Regions from separate parts of the Lysobacter sp. BMK333-48F3 genome, predicted to be linked through region 2. Evidence: riboswitches for the same ligand, from Rfam matches in the RefSeq annotation. Region 2 holds a riboswitch; the other holds the start of a gene.
What was found. A riboswitch is a leader RNA that binds a small molecule or an ion and turns the genes downstream of it on or off. The one in region 2 is predicted to bind glycine.

Region 1: another riboswitch for glycine. It lies ahead of K4L06_RS05860 (trimeric intracellular cation channel family protein); the one in region 2 lies ahead of gcvP (aminomethyl-transferring glycine dehydrogenase).

What each region holds. Positions count from the first base shown of each region.
Region 1 is NZ_JAIHOO010000001.1:1,380,989-1,391,390, forward strand. It holds gene K4L06_RS05825 (hypothetical protein) at 60-689, opposite strand; gene K4L06_RS05830 (response regulator transcription factor) at 796-1,464, opposite strand; gene K4L06_RS05835 (DUF559 domain-containing protein) at 1,582-1,965, shown strand; gene K4L06_RS05840 (IS1595 family transposase) at 2,214-2,891, shown strand; gene acs (acetate--CoA ligase) at 2,981-4,933, opposite strand; gene K4L06_RS05850 (DcaP family trimeric outer membrane transporter) at 5,275-6,660, shown strand; gene K4L06_RS05855 (MFS transporter) at 6,767-8,431, shown strand; gene K4L06_RS05860 (trimeric intracellular cation channel family protein) at 8,588-9,193, opposite strand; glycine riboswitch at 9,385-9,484, opposite strand; gene K4L06_RS05865 (ABC transporter ATP-binding protein) at 9,829-10,402, opposite strand, start outside.
Region 2 is NZ_JAIHOO010000001.1:3,159,235-3,169,636, forward strand. It holds gene gcvP (aminomethyl-transferring glycine dehydrogenase) at 1-2,442, opposite strand, end outside; glycine riboswitch at 2,645-2,737, opposite strand; gene K4L06_RS13490 (VOC family protein) at 2,933-3,388, shown strand; gene K4L06_RS13495 (multidrug effflux MFS transporter) at 3,388-4,671, shown strand; gene K4L06_RS13500 (VWA domain-containing protein) at 4,799-5,482, shown strand; gene K4L06_RS13505 (PP2C family serine/threonine-protein phosphatase) at 5,496-6,254, shown strand; gene K4L06_RS13510 (hypothetical protein) at 6,259-7,689, shown strand; gene K4L06_RS13515 (hypothetical protein) at 7,686-9,278, shown strand; gene K4L06_RS13520 (hypothetical protein) at 9,400-10,402, opposite strand, start outside.

The DNA.
Region 1 (10,402 bases), 1.8 Mb from region 2:
CACTTCCGTTTGCCTTGCCGCGGGCCGCAGTCAGCCGGCGCGGCTGCGTTTGGCTGCGCTCAGCCGCCCTGCCAGGACACCGAGGCCTGCTCCGGCGTCAGGCGCAGTTCGAAGCCGAACGAAAAGCCCGGCCCGGGTTCCAGCGGCCCGACGATGACGACCGTGCCCGCCTCGCCGTGCGCGGCCTGGTCCTGCATAGGTTGGTCTTGCGCCGCGCGGATCGCCTTGCCGACGTAGGCGGCCTCGGCCGGCGACCAATAGGTTTCGATCGCCGCCAGCAATCGCCCGATCGCCTCGCTGGTCGAGGGCGCGCGGCGCGCCATGGCGTAACGCAGGCTCACCGTGGTGCCCAGATCGGCGCAGCCGCCGTAGGCCACGCTGACCGTGTCGCCGTTGCGCGCTCGCCAGGTCGCCGTGTTCCCGTCCGCATCGAGCCGGCCGCCGCGCATGCGCGCCGCGGCTTCGCGCATGCGCTGCGTCTGCGCTTGCTGGTCGAACGTGCAGTCGTCGGCAGCGGCCGCTTGCGCCGATGCCTGGCCGATACAAAAACCCAGACCCGCGAAGATCGCCGCGATCTGCAGCAACTGCCGGCTCCTGTGGCGCAGCCGGGCGCATGTCGTCGTCATTCGTCCCCCTCGCGCCGCCGCAGCAAGCCGCAGGGCCGGCCGCCGTCGCGCGGCGATGCGCAAATTGTACGGACCGGCGCGGCCCGCGGATGCGCGTCGATCGGGCAAAGCGCCGCGTCGCCGCAGCCGACCGTCGGCCGGACACGCGGAGGCTAAGCGGCGCGCCTGCCTAGTCCGCCTCTTCCGGCGGCGGCACGATCGCGCCCGGATCCAGGGCCAGGCGGCCGGCGATCAGCACCGCCTGGGTGCGGTTGTTGGCGCCGAGCTTGCGTAGGATCGCAGTGACATGCGCCTTGACCGTGGCCTCGGACACGCCCAGCTCGTAGCCGATCTGCTTGTTGAGCAGGCCGGCGCCGAGCATCTGCAGCACCCGGAACTGCTGCGGGGTGAGGTCGCGCAATCGGTGCGCGGCATCGTGCTCCTCGGCATTGGCGGCCGGCGCGGCGATCGCCGCGGCCGGCGCCCAGCGGTCGCCGTCGAGCACGGTGGTCAAGGCTTCGCCCAGGGTCGCGGCATCGACCGATTTGGGGATGAAGCCGACCGCGCCGTGATCCAGCGCACGGCGCATCGTCGCCGGCTCTTCGCGCGCCGACACCACCACGATCGGCAGCTGCGGGTGCAACGCGCGCAAATGCACCAGCGCGCTGAAGCCCTGCGCGCCGGGCATGTTCAGGTCGAGCAGCAACAGGTCGGCGTCGGATTCGGCTTCGACCAGGGCGTACAGCGCGTCGACGTTATCGGCCTCGCGCAGGGCGGCGTCGGGCAGTACTCGTGCGACCGCGCCGCGCAGGGCTTCGCGGAACAGCGGATGGTCGTCGGCAATCAGCAGGGTCGGCATGAGGGAGGGCCTGGGCTGGGGTGCGGCGCTGCGGACGACGTGCATGGGAGGAATCTTACGTCCTGTCGGGGGCTCGTCCGCTATTGGACGATGGGTGAAGTCGGGTGAAGTGCAGGTGTGCAACCGTATGAACCCCGTCTCACAACCCCGGCCCGGCGCTTGCGTGGGGGGCTCAGTGCAGCCGAGCAGCGGCTGTGGCATCTGCTGCGGCGCAAGCAGCTGCTGGGCGTTCAGGTGTATCGACAGAAGCCCTTGCTGGGGTATGTGGCGGATTTTTACGCGCCTGCGGCGGGGCTGGTGATCGAAGTCGATGGTTCGCAGCACACGACCGCGTCGGGTTTGGCCGCCGACGCGAGGCGCACTGCGGATCTGGAGGTGCTGGGGCTACGAGTGATCCGGTTCGACAATCTGCAGGTTCTCAAGGAGACGACGGCGGTGATGGAGGAGATTTATCGGGTGATGCAACAGCGGCTGGCGGAGAGGACGGGAACCGGAAGTTGAGAGCCAAGAGCCAAGAGCAAATCCCCCCTGCCCCCCTTTTTCAAAGGGGGGAACAGCAGCAGCGACGGCAGCACGCATTGCGGCGGCTGACAGCCGACAGCCGATGCCCGATGCCCGATAGCGGATAGCGGATAGCGGATAGCGGACCCAGCAGACTACGAGCACTTAACGCCCCAACCTACCGATTCCCCCCTTTGAAAAGGGTCTTAGGAAGCAAAGCTGCCTCATAACGCAGCTATCTTCCTGAAATGAATAAGAAAAATAGGTACTACAGCCGTTCGAAAATCAGCGAGGCCCGATTTCGGGCCCTCGTGCGCTGCTGGGCCCTGGACCTGACCGCGACCAGCACCGCGCAACTGACCGGGTTGAGCGTGCGATCGGTCAACTCGATCTTCCTTGCCTTGCGTCGTGCCATCGCCACCGAATGCGAGCAGCATTCGCCGTTCACCGGCCAGGTGGAAGTCGACGAATCCTTCTTCGGACCGTGGCGCGTGCGCGGCAAACGCGGCCGCGGCGCCGGCAAGAAAACCATCGTCTTCGGCATGCTCAAACGCGGCCAGCACGTCTACACCCAGATCGTCCCCAACTGCAAAACCGCCACGCTTCAGGCCTTAATTCGTGGGCATATTCGCCTGGAGAGCGAAATCCTCTCCGACTGTCTGTCCAGCTACGACGGCCTGGTCGACCTGGGCTATGCCAAGCACTGGCGCATTCGCCACAGCGGCAATCATTTCGCCGAGGGCGACAACCACATCAACGGCATCGAGAGCTTCTGGAGCTTCGCCAAGCGGCGCCTGGCCAAATTCAACGAGGTGCCCAAGGCCACCTTCTACCTGCACCTGAAGGAGTGCGAGTTCCGCTTCAACCACCGCCACGAAGACCTCTACCGGGCGACCCTCAAGTTGCTACGATCCAACCCACTCTGAGGGGCTGTTTGCTTCCTAAGACCCTTGAAAAAGGGGGGCCAGGGGGGATTTGCTGTTGCTGTTGCTGTTGCTCTTGCGAGAGCCCTACCTCACCGCCCCAACCGCTCGCTGACCAGGTTCTCGACCACCGACGGATCGGCCAGCGTGCTGGTGTCGCCCAGCTGGTCCGGCGCGTTCTCGGCGATCTTGCGCAGGATGCGGCGCATGATCTTGCCCGAGCGCGTCTTCGGCAGGCCCGGCGCCCACTGCAGATGGTCCGGGGTGGCGATCGGGCCGATTTCCTTGCGCACCCAGGCCACCAGTTCCTTGCGCAGGTCCTCGCTGGAGGCTTCGCCGGCGATCAGGGTCACGTAGGCGTAGATGCCCTGGCCCTTGAGGTCATGCGGGAAACCGACCACCGCCGCTTCGGCGACCTTGGGGTGCGAGACCAGCGCGCTCTCGACTTCCGCGGTGCCGATGCGGTGGCCGCTGACGTTGATGACGTCGTCGACCCGGCCGGTGATCCAGTAGTAGCCGTCGGCGTCGCGGCGGCAGCCGTCGCCGGTGAAGTAGTTGCCCGGGTAGGTCTTGAAATAGGTTTCGATGAAGCGCGCATGGTCGCCGTACACGGTGCGCATCTGGCCCGGCCAGGAATCGGTCAGCACCAGGTTGCCCTCGGCCTCGCCTTCGAGCACGCCGCCGTTGGCGTCGACCAGGGCCGGCTGCACGCCGAAGAACGGCTGGGTCGCCGAGCCCGGCTTGAGGTCGGTCGCGCCGGCCAGCGGGGTGATCAGGATGCCGCCGGTCTCGGTCTGCCACCAGGTGTCGACGATCGGGCAGCGCGCATCGCCCACCACATCAAAGTACCAACGCCAGGCCTCGGGGTTGATCGGCTCGCCGACCGTGCCGAGCAGGCGCAGCGAACTGCGCGAAGTCTTCTTCACCGGCTCGTCGCCGTCGCGCATCAGCGCGCGGATCGCGGTCGGCGCGGTGTAGAAGATCGTCACCTGGTGCTTGTCGATCACGTTCCAGAACCGCGACACGTCCGGATAGTTCGGCACGCCCTCGAACACCAGCGCGGTGGCGCCGTTGGCGAGCGGGCCGTAGACGATGTAGCTGTGGCCGGTGACCCAGCCGACGTCGGCGGTGCACCAGTAGACGTCGTCCTCGCGCAGATCGAACACCGCCTCGTGGGTGAAGCTGGCGTAGGTGAGGTAGCCGCCGGTGGTGTGCAGCACGCCCTTGGGCTTGCCGGTGCTGCCTGAGGTGTAGAGGATGAACAGCGGATCTTCCGCGTTCATGCGCTCCGGCTCGCAGCTGTCGGGCTGGCCTTCCACGACCGCGTCGTACCAGCGGTCGCGCGGCATCTGCATGTCGACCGCGGCGCCGGTGTGGCGCACCACCAGCACGGTCTCGACCGAGTTGGTGCCGGGCAGCTTCAGCGCCGCGTCGACGTTGGCCTTGAGCGGAATCTTCTTGCCGCCGCGCAGGCCTTCGTCGGAAGTGATGACCAGCTTGCTGGCGCAGTCGGCGATGCGGTCGGCGATCGAGTTCGGGGCGAAGCCGCCGAACACCACCGAGTGGATCGCGCCGACCCGGGCGCAGGCCAGCATCGCCACTACCGCTTCGGGAATCATCGGCAGATAGATGGTAATGCGGTCGCCCTTGCCGACGCCGAGCTTGCGCAGGGCGTTGGCCAGGCGGCAGACCCGCGCGTGCAGTTCGCGGTAGCTGATCCGCTCGGCCGGCAGGCTCGGGTCGTCGTGCTCGAACAGCAAGGCGGTCTTGTCGCCGCGCTGCGCCAGATGCCGGTCCAGGCAATTGACGCTGGCGTTGAGTTCGCCGTCCTCGTACCACTTGATGCGGAAATCGGCGAGGTCGTAGCTGACGTTCTTGATCTTGGTCGGCGCCTTGAACCACTCCAGGCGCTGGGCGATACGTCCCCAGAAACCCTCGGGGTCGTTCACCGACTCGGCGTACAGGCGCTGATAGTCCTCGCGCCGGTAGCGCGACTTCGCGGCGAAGTCGGCATCGATCGGGTAGACGCTGGCGGGGTGGGTCATGGGGGGCTCCGAAAGGCTGGCGGTAGCGATGCAGACGAGCGTTATAGCCGACCCGGCGCGGATCGTGTCTTGCCCGGCCGGTCGGGTGGCCGCGGCGCTCGTCGCGGCTCGCGGTACGGCCCCGCGCGCGCGCGCGAGGGCCGCCAGTTTGCCGCATTCAGTACCTGCGCCGCTGCGACGACGGTTTAGACCTTGGTCGTAAATGGTTTGCTGACTGCGTCGTGTTACGACCAAAGGCGAATGGTTGCCTCGCCGGAGCCGCGCGCAGGCTGGCCGCGACCGTCTGCACGGGCGGCATTTCTCGGGAGGGAGTCACGATGTACATGGGGAGTTCTGCCCAAATCACACTACGGCGCGCGCCAGCGCGGCGGCGGCCGTTGGCCGCGGCGCTGCTGGTCGCGCTCGCGCTGCCGGGCCTGGCCTTCGCCCAGACCGCGAAGGAGAAGGAACTGGAAGCGCGCGTCGCCGAACTGGAGCGCATGGTCCAGCAGTTGGTGTCGCAGCAGCAGCAGGTCCAGACCCAGGTCACCGAGGTCAAGGCTGCCCAGGCCGCGGCGCCGGCGGCGATCGCGGCAGCGCCGGCCAAGAACCCCATCCAGTCGAGCACGATCAGTCCCTCGGCCAATCCCGGCACGCGTTTCAGCTACGGCGGTTTCATCAAGCTCGATGCCTCGATCACCCAGACCAACGACGGCGACATCGCCGACGGCTCGGTCGGACGCCTGTTCTACGTGCCCAAGGCGATTCCGGTCGGCGGCGCGGCCACCCGCGAAGGCGGCAGCGACACCGACATGGGCGCCAACTTCTCGCGCTTCTGGTTCGCCGCCGACACCGACCTGGAGAGCGGCGACAAGCTCAAGGGCTATCTGGAATTCGACCTCTACGGCGGCGGCAGCACCGCCTTCACCGGCAGCGAAGTCGCCACCAATACCTATGCGCTGACCCTGCGCCAGGCCTACGTGACCTGGAACAAGTGGCTGGCCGGCCAGGCCTGGTCGAACTTCCAGGACACCGCGGCGCTGCCGGACACGGTCGACTTCCTCGGCCCCACCGAGGGCACGGTATTCGTGCGCCAGGCGCAGTTGCGCTACACCAGCGGGCCCTGGTCGTTCTCGATCGAGAATCCGGAGACGGTCTACACCCCGTTCCGCGGCAACATGGCCCAGATCGCCGGCGACGACGGCGCGGTGCCGGACGTGACAGCGCGCTACACCGCCAAGGGCGACTGGGGCCATTTCAGCGTCGGCGCCCTGGCGCGCCAGCTCAAGTACCAGACCGGCCGCGCCAACGACACCAACAGCGGCTACGGCGTCAGCGTGTCGGGCAAGTGGAACGTCGGCGCCAACGACGATCTGCGCTACATGGTCACCGCCGGCAGCGGCATCGGCCGCTACGTCGGCCTGGCGCTGAGCAACGACGCGGTGCTCGACGCCAGCGGCGATCTGGAGAACATCGACCTGATCTCCGGCTTCGTCGGCTGGCGCCACGTGTTCAGCCCGAAGCTGCGCGGCAACCTGTTCTACTCGCGCGCCGAGTACGACAACGACACCGCCCTGACCGGGCGCGGCATCACCAAGTCGGCGCAGTCCGCGCACATCAACCTGATCTACACGCCGATTCCCAAGCTCGACCTGGGCGCCGAGTACATCTGGGGCCAGCGCGAGATCGAAACCGGCGACCGCGGCGAGATCAACCGTCTGCAGACCCACGTCAAGTACAGCTTCTGACGATCGCGCGGTCGCGGCCGGTCCGGCCGCGACCGTTCGACGACGCGTCCGTTACGACCCCGGCGGGCCCTAGCCCGCTCCAATCCACTGTTCGGGGGAACAGCTCATGTCCAGCACCACCGCCAGCCTTACGTCCCATGCGGCGCCGTTGACCAAGGACCACCGCAAGGTCATCTTCGCCTCCAGCCTCGGCACCGTGTTCGAGTGGTACGACTTCTACCTGTACGGCTCGCTCGCCGTGATCATCGGCAAGCAGTTCTTCGGCGGCCTCAACGACACCAGCCAGTTCATCTTCGCCCTGCTGGCCTTCGCCGCCGGCTTCGCGGTGCGGCCGTTCGGCGCGCTGGTGTTCGGCCGCCTCGGCGACATGATCGGACGCAAATACACCTTCCTGGTCACCATCGTGATCATGGGCCTGGCGACCTTCGTGGTCGGCATCCTGCCCAGCTACGCCACCCTGGGCATCGCCGCGCCGATCATCCTGATCACCCTGCGCCTGCTGCAGGGCCTGGCGCTGGGCGGCGAGTACGGCGGCGCGGCGACCTACGTCGCCGAGCATGCGCCCAACGGCAAGCGCGGCCTGTACACCAGCTTCATCCAGACCACCGCGACCCTGGGCCTGTTCCTGTCGCTGCTGGTGATCTGGGGCTGCCGCAACTACCTGGGCAAGGAAAGCTTCGAAGCCTGGGGCTGGCGCATCCCGTTCCTGTTCTCGGTGCTGCTGCTCGGCGTGTCGGTGTGGATCCGCATGCAGTTGGCCGAATCGCCGTTGTTCCAGCAGATGAAGGCCGAGGGCAAGACCTCCAAGGCGCCGATCACCGAAAGCTTCTTCTCCAAGAACGGCAAGATCGCCCTGCTGGCCCTGCTCGGCGCCACCGCCGGCCAGGCGGTGGTGTGGTACGGCGGACAGTTCTATTCGCTGTTCTTCCTGACCAAGACGCTGGGCATGGATCCGAACAAGGCCGACATCTACATCGCCGTCGCCCTGGCCCTGGCCACCGGCGGATTCATCTTCTTCGGCTGGCTGTCGGACAAGATCGGGCGCAAGAAGATCGTGCTGGCCGGCTGCCTGATCGCGGTGTTTACCTACTTCCCGGTGTTCAAGGCGCTGACCCATAACGTCAATCCGGCCCTGGAAGCCGCAGTGACCGCGTCGCCGGTCGTCGTCACCGCCGATCCGGACCGCTGCGCGTTCCAGTTCGACCCGGTCGGCAAGGCGACCTTCAAGCAGTCCTGCGACATCATCAAGTCGGCGCTGGCCAAGAAGGGCATTCCGTACCAGAACGCGCCCGGCGCGGCCGGCAGCGTGGCCACGGTCAGCATCGGCGGCACCGCCCTGAGCAGCTTCGAAGGCGAGTCGCTGAGCAAGGACGAGTTCAAGGCCCAGTCCGACGCGTTCGGCAAGCAGCTCGGCGATGCGCTCAAGGCCGCCGGCTACCCGGCTTCGGCCGACCCGGCGCAGATCAACACGCCGATGGTGATCGTGCTGCTGACCTTCCTGGTGCTGCTGGTGACCATGGTCTACGGCCCGATCGCGGCCTGGCTGGTCGAACTGTTCCCGACCCGGATCCGCTACACCTCGATGTCGCTGCCCTACCACATCGGCAACGGCTGGTTCGGCGGCTTCCTGCCGTTCACCGCCTTCGCCATCGTCGCCGCCACCGGCAACATCTACAGCGGCCTGTGGTACCCGATCGTGGTCGCGGCGATGACCGTGGTGATCGGCGCGCTGTTCCTGCCGGAAACCAAGGATCGCGATATCACGCTCTGAGCCCGCTGCGCGGGTGCCGCAAAGCGAAACGCCGGCCTTGGGGCCGGCGTTTCGCTTTTGCGGCGGGAATGGGGAATGGGGAATAGGGAATGGTCAAAGCAAGGGCCCTTGCCTTCCGCTTTTACGATTCCCTATTCCCCATTCCCGATTCCCGCGCTAGGGATGAACAAACTTCGGCATCTCCCATTCGTAACGGATCGCCAGCAGGCGTGCGGCGAATCCGCCGCCGAGGCAGATCAGCACGGTCGCGTTCTCGGCCACGCCCAGCCGCAACAGCAGCAGATAGGCCACGCCGGTCAGCAGCGCGATCACCGCATACAGCTCGCGCTGGAACACCAACGGAATCTCGTTGCACAGCACGTCGCGCAACACCCCGCCGAAGGCGCCGGTGAGCATGCCGGCGATCACCACGATCGCCGGCGCGTGGCCGGCCTCGCGCGCGATCGCGCAGCCGATCAGGGTGAAGGCGATCAGGCCCAGCGCGTCCAGCCACAGGAAGGCGCGGCGCAGGCGCTGCAGGCGCTTGGCCAGGAAGGTCGCGGCCAGGGCCGCGCCGACGGTGTAGGCCAGATACTCGGGATGGCGCACCCAGCCCAGCGGATAGTGGCCGAGCACGATGTCGCGCAGCGAGCCGCCGCCGAGCGCGGTCACGCAGGCGATGATGACCACGCCGAACAGGTCCATGCGCCGCTTGCCCGCGGCGAGCGCGCCGGTCATGGCTTCGGCGCTGATGGCGATGAGGTAGATCAGGGACAACAACACGGGCGGTTCTCCGGCATAGGACAGGGGAACCGCGGCCGGGAAGCGAAGCGCCGGAGTCCGCGGCCGCCGCGGCGCGGATCGTCGTCGCGCGGGGGCGTGGCGACGGCGTGCGGCGGGCGACGCGCGCGACGGCGGCGCGGACTCGCGTCGCGCGCACGCCTGGGCTGTCTTCGCGACCGAAGCCGCGGTGCCGCTCCCGCTGTCCTTTTACCTGAGAGTTTGCGCGGGCCGCTGCGCGGCCGCTTGCCCCTTCGGTGGGCCGCTGCGCGGCCTCTCTCCAGATCGGCGATGTCGTGGCAGTGTTCCGGCCGGAGGCCGAGCCTGAGCGATTATGGGAGCCTGCGCCTTCGGCGGGCGCGGCCGCAGGGCCGGCGCCACTCTTCTGCAACGGCCGGCATGGTAACACCCCGGCGCGCGAAGCACGGCCGCCTTCGGCGCGTGGCGACGCGACCGGCCGCCTAACGGTCGCGGCTTGTGACCGAAGGAAATCCCTGTGGGACGCCGCTCCCCCCATGGCACGCGGGGATTCATGCGCCTGTAGGAGCGGCGTAAGCCGCGACCGCGATCTCGCAGCGACGACGCGACCGGCCACCCCGCGTCGCGGCTCACGCCGCTCCTACATGAGCCGGTGCGCTTCAGGCGTCGCGCTCGGCCGACAGCGCTTCGACCATCGCCTGCTCCAGCGAACGCTGCGGGTCGGCGCGGATCGCGGCCAGCTCCGACGCCGGCCAGTCGCGGCGCAGGCGGCCGTCGACCAGCAACAGGGCGCGATCGATGAAGCGCTCGGCGACGTCGATCGAATGGGTGGCCAGCAACACCGTGGTGCCGCGCTCGTGGGCGAGCTGTTGCAGATGGCGCTTGAGCGCATAGGCGCTGAGCGGGTCCAGGCCGTTGAGCGGCTCGTCCAGCACCAGCAGCGGCGGCTCGCCGAGCAGGCCGAGCGCGATCGCCAACTTCTGCCGGGTGCCCAGCGAGTACTGGCCGACCCGCCGGTCCAGCATTGGCCCCAGGTTGAGCAACTCGGCCAGGGCCAGGGTCGACGCCGGCACCTCGCCCAGGCCGCGCGTGCCGGCGAACAGGCGCAGGCACTCGCGCCCGCTCAGCAGCGGCGGCAGCCGCGCCGGATCGACCGCGAAACCGAGCAGGCCGCGCGCCGCGACCGGCGCGCGCACCAGGTCGTGGCCGCCGATCCGCACCCGCCCCGCGCTC
Region 2 (10,402 bases):
CGGGCGCAGGTCGAGGATGCACTCGTGCGCGACCAGGTCGTTGCGGCCGGTGTACAAGGTCTCGTAGTGCGGAGCCAGGCGCTTGGCGATGTAGTTGGCGTTGAGCAGGGCGACCTGGGTCGCCTTGCGCAGGCCGGCGGCGCCCATCATGGTGACGTACATCCACGAGATCGGCAGGATCGAGGCCGAGCCGTAGCTGGCCGCGCTGACCATGCCGACCGCGCCGTCGCCGCCGAGGGTGCGCGGCAGGAACGGGGCCAGGTGCGACTTGACCGCGCAGGGGCCGACGCCGGGGCCGCCACCGCCGTGCGGGATGCAGAAGGTCTTGTGCAGGTTGAGGTGGGACACGTCCGAGCCCCACTTGCCCGGCTTGGCCACGCCGACCAGGGCGTTCATGTTGGCGCCGTCGGTGTACACCTGGCCGCCGTGCTTATGGATGATCTCGCAGATCTCGACCACTTCCTCCTCGAACACGCCGTGCGTGGACGGGTAGGTCATCATGATCGCGGCCAGGCGGGCGCTGTACTTCTCGGCGTTGCGGCGGATGTCGTCGACGTCGACGTTGCCGTTGGCGTCGGTCTTGGTGACCACCACGGTCATGCCGCACATCTGCGCCGAGGCCGGGTTGGTGCCGTGCGCCGAATCCGGGATCAGGCAGATGTCGCGATGGCCTTCGCCGCGCGAGCGGTGGTAGGCGCGGATCGCCAGCAGGCCGGCGTATTCGCCCTGTGCGCCGGAGTTCGGCTGCAGGCTGACCGCGTCGTAGCCGGTGCATTCGACCAGCATCGCTTCGAGTTCGTCGATCAGCTGCTTGTAGCCCACCGCCTGGTCGGCCGGCGCCAGCGGATGCAGGTTGCCGAATTCCGGCCAGGTCACCGGGATCATCTCGGCGGTGGCGTTGAGCTTCATCGTGCAGCTGCCCAGCGGGATCATGGTGCGATCCATCGCCAGGTCCTTGTCGGCCAGCGAGCGCATGTAGCGCAGCAGCTCGTGTTCGCTGTGGTGGGTGTTGAACACCGGGTGCTGCAGGAACGCGCTGCGGCGGCGCAGGCCGGCCGGCAGGGCGTCGGCGGTGGCGGCGTCGAGCGCGTCGATGTCGTCGATACGGGCGCCGAACAGCTCGGCGAGCTGGACGATCTCGGCGCGGGTGGCGGTTTCGTCCAGGCTGATGCCGACCCGGTTCGGGTCGCCGGAGTAGTTGAGGTTGATCCGTGCCGCGGTCGCCTTGGCGCGCAGGGCGTCGGCGTCGACGCCGACCACGTCCAGGGTGTCGAAGAAGTCCGGGCCGACGGTCAGGCCGGCCTGGCGCAGCGCGCCGGCCAGGATCGCGGCCAGGCGGTGGACGCGGCGGGCGATCCGGGTCAGGCCCTCGGGGCCGTGGTAGACCGCGTACATCGAGGCCATCACCGCCAGCAGCACCTGCGCGGTGCAGATGTTGGAGGTGGCCTTCTCGCGGCGGATGTGCTGCTCGCGGGTCTGCAGGGTCAGGCGGTAGGCCGGCTTGCCCTCGGTGTCGACCGAGACGCCGATCAGGCGGCCCGGCATCGAGCGCTTGTAGGCGTCGCGGCAGGCCATGAACGCGGCGTGCGGGCCGCCGAAGCCGAACGGCACGCCGAAGCGCTGGCTGTTGCCGACCACGATGTCGGCGCCCCATTCGCCGGGCGCGGCGATCAGGGTCAGGGCGAGCAGGTCGGTCGCGACCGCGACCAGGCCGCCGCGCGCGTGGACCGCGTCGGCCAGCGCCTTGTGGTCGCCGATCTGGCCGTAGGTGTTGGGGTATTGCAGCAGCACGCCGAAGCTGTCGCTGGCCAGCGCCTGGGCGTCGTCGCCGACCTGCAGCTCGATGCCCATCGCCTCGGCGCGGGTGTTCAGCACTTCCAGCGTTTGCGGGTGCACGTCCTTGGAGACGAAGAACAGGTTCGACTTGGACTTGGCCGAACGCTTGGCCAGGGTCATGGCCTCGGCCGCGGCGGTGCCTTCGTCGAGCAGCGAGGCGTTGGCGATCTCCATCCCGGTCAGGTCGGCGACCATGGTCTGGAAGTTGATCAGCGCTTCCATCCGGCCCTGCGAGATTTCCGCCTGGTAGGGCGTGTAGGCCGTGTACCAGGCCGGGTTCTCGAGGATGTTGCGCAGGATCACGTTCGGGGTCAGGGTGCCGTAATAGCCCTGGCCGATGAAGCTGCGGAACACCTGGTTGCGGGTGGCGATGGTGCGGACCTTGGCCAGCGCTTCCACTTCGCTGATCGCGGCCGGCAGGGCCAGCGGCTGGGTCGACTTGATCGAGCCGGGAACGATGGCGTCGGTCAGCGCTTCGAGCGAGTCGTAGCCGACCTGCTTGAGCATGTGGCCGATCTCGGCGTCGTTGGGGCCGATATGGCGCTCGATGAAGGCGTCGTGGTGCTCGAGATCGCGCAGGGAAGTGGCGTTGTGGCTCATGGGCAGGGGCGTCCGTTGGCAGCGTGCGGTGCCGCACGCGAGGCGCCCCTCTGTCCTTTTGCCTGAGAGTTTGGAAGCGCGCTGCGGCTCAGGCCGCTTGGGGGAGGGGGGCGCTAAGGCCGCTCCTGTCCGCGCTCGCTTCGTGCACCTTCGGCGCCGGTTCCGTCCCGCGTGTCGCTGCGGGCCGGTCGGTCTCTCCAGAGTTTTGTACCCGGCGGCGGTATGGGGCCTGAGCGATTACGGGCGTTGCGCCTTCGGCAGCGACGGGCCAGGGGCCGGCCGCTTCTCCCACCGCGGGTGTCAAGCTGGCGATTATAGCCGCTGGCGAGCGCGGCGGGGGCGGGCGGCTGCGGCCGCCTCCGGCCGGCCCCGGCCGCGGCCCGCCGGCCATGCGGCCCCGCGCAGGCCTTATGGACAGATCGAAACAACTCCGCCGCCCGTGCGGTGGGCCGGGCGGGAGTATGCTGACGCCCCGTTCATGCGATAAGGCCCGACGATGTCCGAGCGACCGTTCAGTCTGTTGCACCTCGATCACGTGGTCCTGCGAGTGCGCGACACCGCGGCGATGGCGGCCTTCTACTGCGACGTGCTCGGCTGCCGCCTGGAGCGGCGCCAGGACGAGATCGGCCTGGTCCAGCTGCGCGCCGGCCTGTCGCTGATCGACCTGGTCGACGTGAACGGCAAGCTCGGCCGCATGGGCGGGGCGCCGGCCGGCGCCGAGGGCCGCAACATGGACCACCTGTGCCTGCGCGCCGAGCCGTTCGACCGCGCTGCCATCGTCGCCCATCTGGAAGCCCACGGCGCGCGCATCGGCGATTTCGGTTCGCGTTACGGCGCCGAAGGCGAGGGCCCCTCGCAGTACCTGTACGACCCCGAAGGCAACCTGGTCGAGCTCAAGGGCCCGCCCGACGAGGTCCCGATCGACACCGACGCATCCAACGCCGCGAGCTGATGAGCGCACCTTCCCAGTCTTCGGCGCCCGCACGGGCGCTGCCGTTGTCGATCCGCCGCCTGGCTCTGTTGCTGGGCGGGCTGGCGATGTTCGGCCCGTTCTCGATCGACACCATCTTCCCCGCGTTCCCGGTGATGGGCGCCGAGTTGGGCGCCGACAAGCTGGCGATGCAGCAGACCATCAGCGTGTACCTGATCGCCTACGCGCTGATGAGCGTGGTGCATGGGCCGCTGTCGGACGCGATCGGCCGGCGCAAGGTGATCCTCGGCGGGCTGGGGGTGTTCACCCTGGCGTCGGTGGCGTGCGCGTTGTCGGAGCAGCTGTCGACGTTGTTGTTCTTCCGCGCGATCCAGGGCCTTTCGGCGGGGGTGGGGCTGATCGTCGGCCGCGCGGTGATCCGCGACCTGCTGCACGGCGACGACGCGCAGCGGCTGATGAGCCAGGTGATGATGATCTTCGGCATCGCCCCGGCGATCGCGCCGGTGATCGGCGGCTGGATCCTCGGCTGGGCGCACTGGCCGGCGATCTTCTGGTTCCTGGTCGTATTCTCGGTGCTGCTGTGGATCGCGGTCGCCCTCGGCCTGCCCGAGACCCATCCGCCGCAGGCGCGCTTGTCGCTCAAGCCCAAGCGGCTGCTGCGCGACTACGTGGCGATCTGGCTCAACCCGCGTTTCCAGCGCCTGACCGCGGTCGGCGCGCTCAATTTCGGCGCGCTGTTCCTGTACATCGGCTCGGCGCCGGCGTTCGTGCTCGACATCCTCAAGCTCAGCGAACGCGAGTTCGCCTGGTTCTTCGTGCCGACCATCGGCGGCATGGTGCTGGGCTCGTTCGCCTCCGGCCGCGCCGCCGGCAAGATCAGCGGCGATCGCCTGGTCGGCATCGGCTTCGCCTTCTGCGCGCTCGCCATCGCCTTGAACCTGGGCTACAACCTGCTGGCGCCGGCGCCGCAGGTGCCGTGGGCGGTGCTGCCGATGTGCATCCTGGCGTTCGGCATCGCCCTGGTGTTCCCGATCGTGACCTTGTCGATCCTCGACATGTACCCGCACCAGCGCGGCTCGGCTTCGTCGCTGCAGGCCTTCGGCGGCCTGGTGGTGAACGCGCTGCTGGCCGGGGTGATCTCGCCGCTGGTCAGCGGCAGCGCCGTGGTCCTGGCGATCGTGTCCTCGGTGCTGACCGTCGCGGCCTGGGGCTTTTGGTGCTGGGAAGCCTGGGTTTCGCGCAGCGGCCGCTGCGCGCGGGTGCCGGAGGACGCGCCGGTGATCGAACCGCAGGATTCGCTCTAGGCCAGGGCCGGCCGGCGCGGCCGTTCGTTCCGCCGCCCTTGCCGCGGCGGGCGCCCAGGCCGGGCGCTGGACCGGGCCGGGCGCGGCGCGGCTATACTCGGGCTTTCCTCCATCGCAAAGGAATGCCATGACGCAGACGGCGATCCCCGACGTATCCCTGGTCGACAACACCGAACAGCGCACGCCGCTGGTGCTGGTGCTCGACTGTTCCGGCAGCATGAACGGCGCGCCGGTGGGGCAGTTGAACGAAGGCCTCAAGCTGCTCGAGCGCGAGCTCAAGGACGATGTGATCGCGGCCAAGCGCGTGCGCGTGCTGGTGATCCGCTACGGCGGCTTCGACCATGCCGAAGTCGTCGGCGACTGGTGCGACGCGATGGATTTCACCGCGCCGACCCTGGAAGCCGACGGCACCACGCCGACCGGCCGCGCGGTCGAACTGGCGCTGAGCGAAATCGAGAACGAGAAGCAGCGCTTCAAGCAGGCCGGCGTCGCCTACACCCGGCCGTGGCTGTTCCTGATGTCGGACGGTTCGCCGACCGACGCCTGGGAAGCGGCGGCCAAGCGCGCGCGCGAAGCCGAACAGGCCAACAAGGTCGCGATCTTCCCGATCGCGGTCGGCGAGGGTTCGCAGGAACAGGCCATGGGCCAGTTCAGCAGCAAGGGCCTGGCCGGGGTCAAGCGCCTGCACGGGCTGCAGTTCCGCGAACTGTTCCTGTGGCTCAGCGCGAGCATGCAGGTGGTGTCGCAGTCGCGGCCGGGCGGACAGGCCCAGTTGCCTTCGACCGACACCTGGTCCGCGGTGCCGACCTGAGCGGCGCCGGGTCATGGGCTGGCAGGTACATGCGGCGTCGGCGACCGGCAAATCCCACCTCGACAAGGACATCCCGTGCCAGGACGCGTTCGCGTACCGGGTCGACGGCGAACGTCTGGTCGCGGCGGTATGCGACGGCGCCGGTTCGGCCGCTCACAGCGAAATCGGATCGCGGCTGATCGCCGATGCGGTGGTGGCGACGCTGGGCGAACGCCTGGCGGCGCAGCCGCACTGGCTGCAGGCCGATGAGGCGGCCTTCGCCGGTTTCGCCGGCGAGGCGGTCGGGTTGGCGCGCGAGGCGCTGGTCGCGCGCGCCGCGCGCGACGGCGCGGCTTTGTCGAGCTACGCCGCGACCCTGGTCGCCTTCGTCGGCGATGCCCGGCGCGGTTGGTTCGTGCATATCGGCGACGGCCTCGGCGTGGCCGAACCGACGCAGATCGACGCGCCGGCGCGGATCTCGCTGCCGCACAACGGCGAATACGCCAACGAAACCTACTTCGTCACCGGCGAAGCCTGGCGCGCCTGCCTGCGCGTGCTCGCGGTCGACGAGCCGGTGCAACGGGTGGCGCTGATGTCCGACGGGGCGATGCCGTTCGCGATGCAGAAGGGCAATGCCGGCCTGTATCGTCCGTTCATGGAGCCGGTCGAGCGTTATCTGCGCTCGGTCGACGAAGCCGCCGGCAGCCGCGCCCTGCACGGCACGCTCGACGATCCGCGGACGCACGGCATCACCTCCGACGACAAGACCCTGTTGATCGCGCTGCGGGCTTGAGCCGGTGAGCAAGAGTCCGGCCAGCGGCAGCAGCGTCCGCATCGGCGACCGGCGTACCCGCCTGGGCGCGCTGATCAAGAGCGGCGGCGCGGGCAGCGTCTACCTGCTGCCCGAGTTCCCCGAGCGCGTGGCCAAGATCTACCACGAGCGGGTCGATCCGCCGAGCTATACCGACCGCGTCGAGGCCATGCTCGAGCTGCGTCCGCAGTTGCCGGACCAGTTCGAAGGCGGCAAGCGCTATGTGCAGATCGCCTGGCCGGACGCGGCGGTGCGCGACGAGCGCGGCGGTTTCGTCGGCTTTTCCATGCCGGCGCTGGACGTGCAATCGACCTCCGAACTGGAGCAGGTGCTGCAGGAGCGCCAGGCGCGCGCGGCCGGGTTGCCGGTCGGCCTGGGGCCGAAGATCACCCTGGCCGCCAACCTCGCCGCAGTGCTCGCGGCCCTGCACGCGCAGCACCATTACGTGGTCGACCTCAAGCCGGTCAATCTGCGCTTCTATCGCGCCTCGTTGTACATCGCCTTGCTCGATTGCGACGGCTTCAGCATCCAGGGCCGCGGCCGGCGCTACTCCGCGCCGCAATTCACCCCCGATTACCTGGCGCCCGAGTTCCAGCAACGCGGGCCGGATCCGCTCGGCGAAGAAGCGCAGGACCGTTTCGCCCTGGCGGTGGTGATCTTCCAACTGCTCAACTTCGGCCTGCATCCCTACACCGGCAAGCCCGGCGCGGACCGGGTGCCGACCGATATTCCCAGCCGCATTCGCGAGCGCTACTACGCCTACGGCCTGCGCGCGCACCGGCTGATGGCGCCGAGCCCGGTCAGCGCCCACGCCAGCGTGCCGCGCGAGTTGCGCGAGCTGTTCGACCGCGCCTTCGGCGACGGCGGCGAGCGGCCCAGCGCGGCGGACTGGAGCGCGGCGCTGCGCGATTACGCGCGCCCGTCCAGCGGCCGGCTGGTGGTGTGCAAGCGCGAGCGCGAACACCAGCATTACGCTGGCCAGGCCTGCGCCTCGTGCGCGCGCCAGGACCTGCTGGCCAAGACCGCGCGCAAGGCCAGGCCGCGGCCGGTGGTGGAACCGCCGCGCATGCCGGCGGCGCAACCGGCCGCGGCGCGGTTGCGCGCGCCGCGTCTGGGCCGGCCGCCGCCGCGGTTGACCCCGGCGGCAGCGCCGGCGCGATTGCCGCGTCCGGCGTGGTGGTCGAACCTGCGCCTGGCGACGAAATCGCGCGGCATGCTCGCGGTCGCTTTTCCGGTCCTGTTCGCCTTCATCGCCCAGGGCCTGCACCGGGTGTACGCGGCCTTGCAGCCCGATCCGGCCAACAGGCCCTTGGAGGCCTGGCTCGATGCGATGCTGATGACCGGGCTGGGCGCGGCGTTCCTGGTCCTGTGCTGGGTGTTCGCGGTGACCCTGCCGCGGCTGTTGAAGACCCGATGATGCGCATCGTCCTGCCCATGCGCTGGCGTCCCTCGTGGCTGTCCTGGCTGAAGATCGGCGTGCTGGTGTTTTTCGTGGTGCTGGTGCTGGCGCCGTACACCGGCTGGCTGATGTCGCTGCCGATGTGGGCGATGACGGTGTTCGGGCAGTGGCTGTCGCCGCCGCAGGCGAATACCGGCGACCGCTGGTTCCGCGCCGGCCTGGTGCTGGCCGGCGTGCCGAGCCTGTTGGCGGTGGCCTGGCGCGCCTACGAGGACCGCGACCGCGAGCTGGCCGCGCGCGCCGCGATCGCGACCGCGGTGTTGGGCGTGCTGCTGCTCGGACACGGCTACATGGTCGTGCAGCGCGAGCGCAAGGCCGGCCAGGAGGCGGCGCAATCGCGCGAGGCTACGGCGCGGATGCGGCAGGCGGGAGTGACGCCGGCGATCGAGATCGACCCGCCGCCCGGCCTGAGCCAGGCCGATTACGAAGCCGAGAGCGCGCGCCTGATCCGCGCGGCGGCGCGCAACGCCGCGCGCGGCGACGCGTTCTATCGCCAGCAATTGGCCATGCTCGCGCAGTTGGCGCGCGAGCGGCCGCAGCCGGCCGATGCGGTCGAGTACGCGGCGGCGATGGCGGCGTATCAGCGTCTGATCAACCAGGACGAAGGACGGCCGCGCGAGGGCGCGCAGTCCGATGCCGCGATCGAGCGAGAACTGACCATCGCGCTCGACGCCGATCCGCACAGCAGCCTGGCCGCGCGCGAACTCGGCATCCGCCGCCTGCGCGCCTTCATGGGCGAGTTGTCGACGCCGATGCAGGAGGGCGAAATCGGCTCGCTGAAGCGCGAGCGCCTGCGACGCCAGCGCGACGCCGCGCAGGCGATGTTCGAGCGCGCCTTGCGCGCCAACCCGCGCTACGACGGCGCCTGGCGCGGCTGGGCCTGGGCCTGGCTGTATCGCCAGCCGGAACTGGCGCGGGGCGCCTTGTTGATCGATGCCGAACTGCGCAACGACGCCGGTGGCTCGCGCCAGGTGCGCGCGCGCATCGACGCGGCCGGCGGCGCGGCGGCGCAGCCGTATTTCGAGATCGTGCGCGCGCAGGCGGAGATCGCTGGGTTGAAGCAACGTCGCTCGTCGCTGCCGCCGGCACTGCTGGAGCAGTCGCGGCAGCCGCTGCCGGCCGTGCCGGAACTGGCCCGAGCGATCGCCGCCGAAGACCCCGTCGAGAGCACGAACAGCAACGCCTTCGGCCGCGCGCTCGGCGAGTTCCTGCGCGAGGCGGACGAGGGCGGGGCGAACGTGGTCGAGCGTTTCGCCGAGCCCTGGCAGCGCGGCGCCCTGATCGTGGCCAGCGACCCGGACTTGCGCGGCTGGCGCGGCTCCGGCGACGCCGCCAAGCGTTTCGACCGCCGTTTCGCCGGCGTGCCGCGGTTCCGCGTGGTGCGCAGCTTCGAACTGCCGGCCGGACTCGGCCGCAGCACCGCGGCAATCCTGTTCGTGCCGATCGGCGTCGACCCGCCGCGCGGCGACCTCGGCCAGTCGGTGCTGCTGCACGAGGCCACCGGCGAATGCGAGGGCAGCAATTGCCCGCGGGTGTTCGGGCGGTGAGAAGCTGAGGAGGGAGCGGAGAGGAGCGAGGAGTGAGCGAAAGCCGAAGCTTTTGCTCCTGCAGTTGCTCACTCCTCGCTCCTACACGCTAACTCCTGGCTCCTGTGCTCACTGCTCGCCTTCAGGCGTTCGGCAGTTCCCCGATCCCCACCCCGATGATCATCGGCACGTCCGAGGTCGTCGTGCCGGTGAAGGTGCGGGTGGCCGCGTCGGCGCGCCAGCCGGCGGCGCGGCTGCCGCCTTGCGCCTCGAAGGTGAAGGGGCCGATGCGCAGGCCGGTCGCGGCCTGGAACGGATAGCCGAAGCGGCGGAAGGTCGAGGTGGTGGTGCGGATCGCGAAGCTGGGCTTGTAGCCGACGTACATCGAGCGCTTGACCAGGCCGAAGAAGCCCTTTTCGCCGAATACCGCCTGGCTGCGTTCGTCGCCGAAGGCGCTGTAGCCGTGCGCGAACGGGCCGTCGATCAGGCTGCGGGCGAAGTCGCCGTCGTACCAGTCGCCGGGAGCGATGGCGATGCGGTCGACGGCGCGGAAGTCCAGCGACAGCTCGAGCTGGTGGTCGTATTCGAACTCGTCGATGCGTTCCCAGCGGTCGTCGATGCGCAGCTGCCAGAACAGCCGGCGCACCTTGCTTTGCCGGCCGGCCCAGGTCTGGCCGAAGTCGTAGGGCGCTTCGCGGTTGCTGAAACCCAGGGTCACGCCGGCCGGACCGTCGTCGCGGCGCGCGCGCTCGGTCCAGGCCTCGGCGTGCTCGGCGATGCGCCAGTCGGGGACCTTCGGCATGCGCAGCAGGTCCAGGTCGGCCAGGCGCACGCGATGGGCTTCGTCGCCGCAACGGCGCTGGGCGGCGCCGAGCTCGGCGTTGTCGCATTGCGCGACCAGCGCGGCGTAGTGCGCCTGGGCCTGGTTCATCGGCACTTCGGCGGCGACCATGCGGTTCTGGTAAGGGCGGCCGTCGCGGCTGCCCAGCCATTGGCTGAAGCTGGAGGCGTCCTCGCCGCCGCGGTTGGCGTGCACCGAAGCGGCCGAGGTCGCGGCCAGGGTGTATTGGTTGGTCGCCGCGACCAGTTCGTCCTCGGCGTCGATCAGGTGCCGGCGCAGGCTCGGGTACTCGGTCTCGGACTGG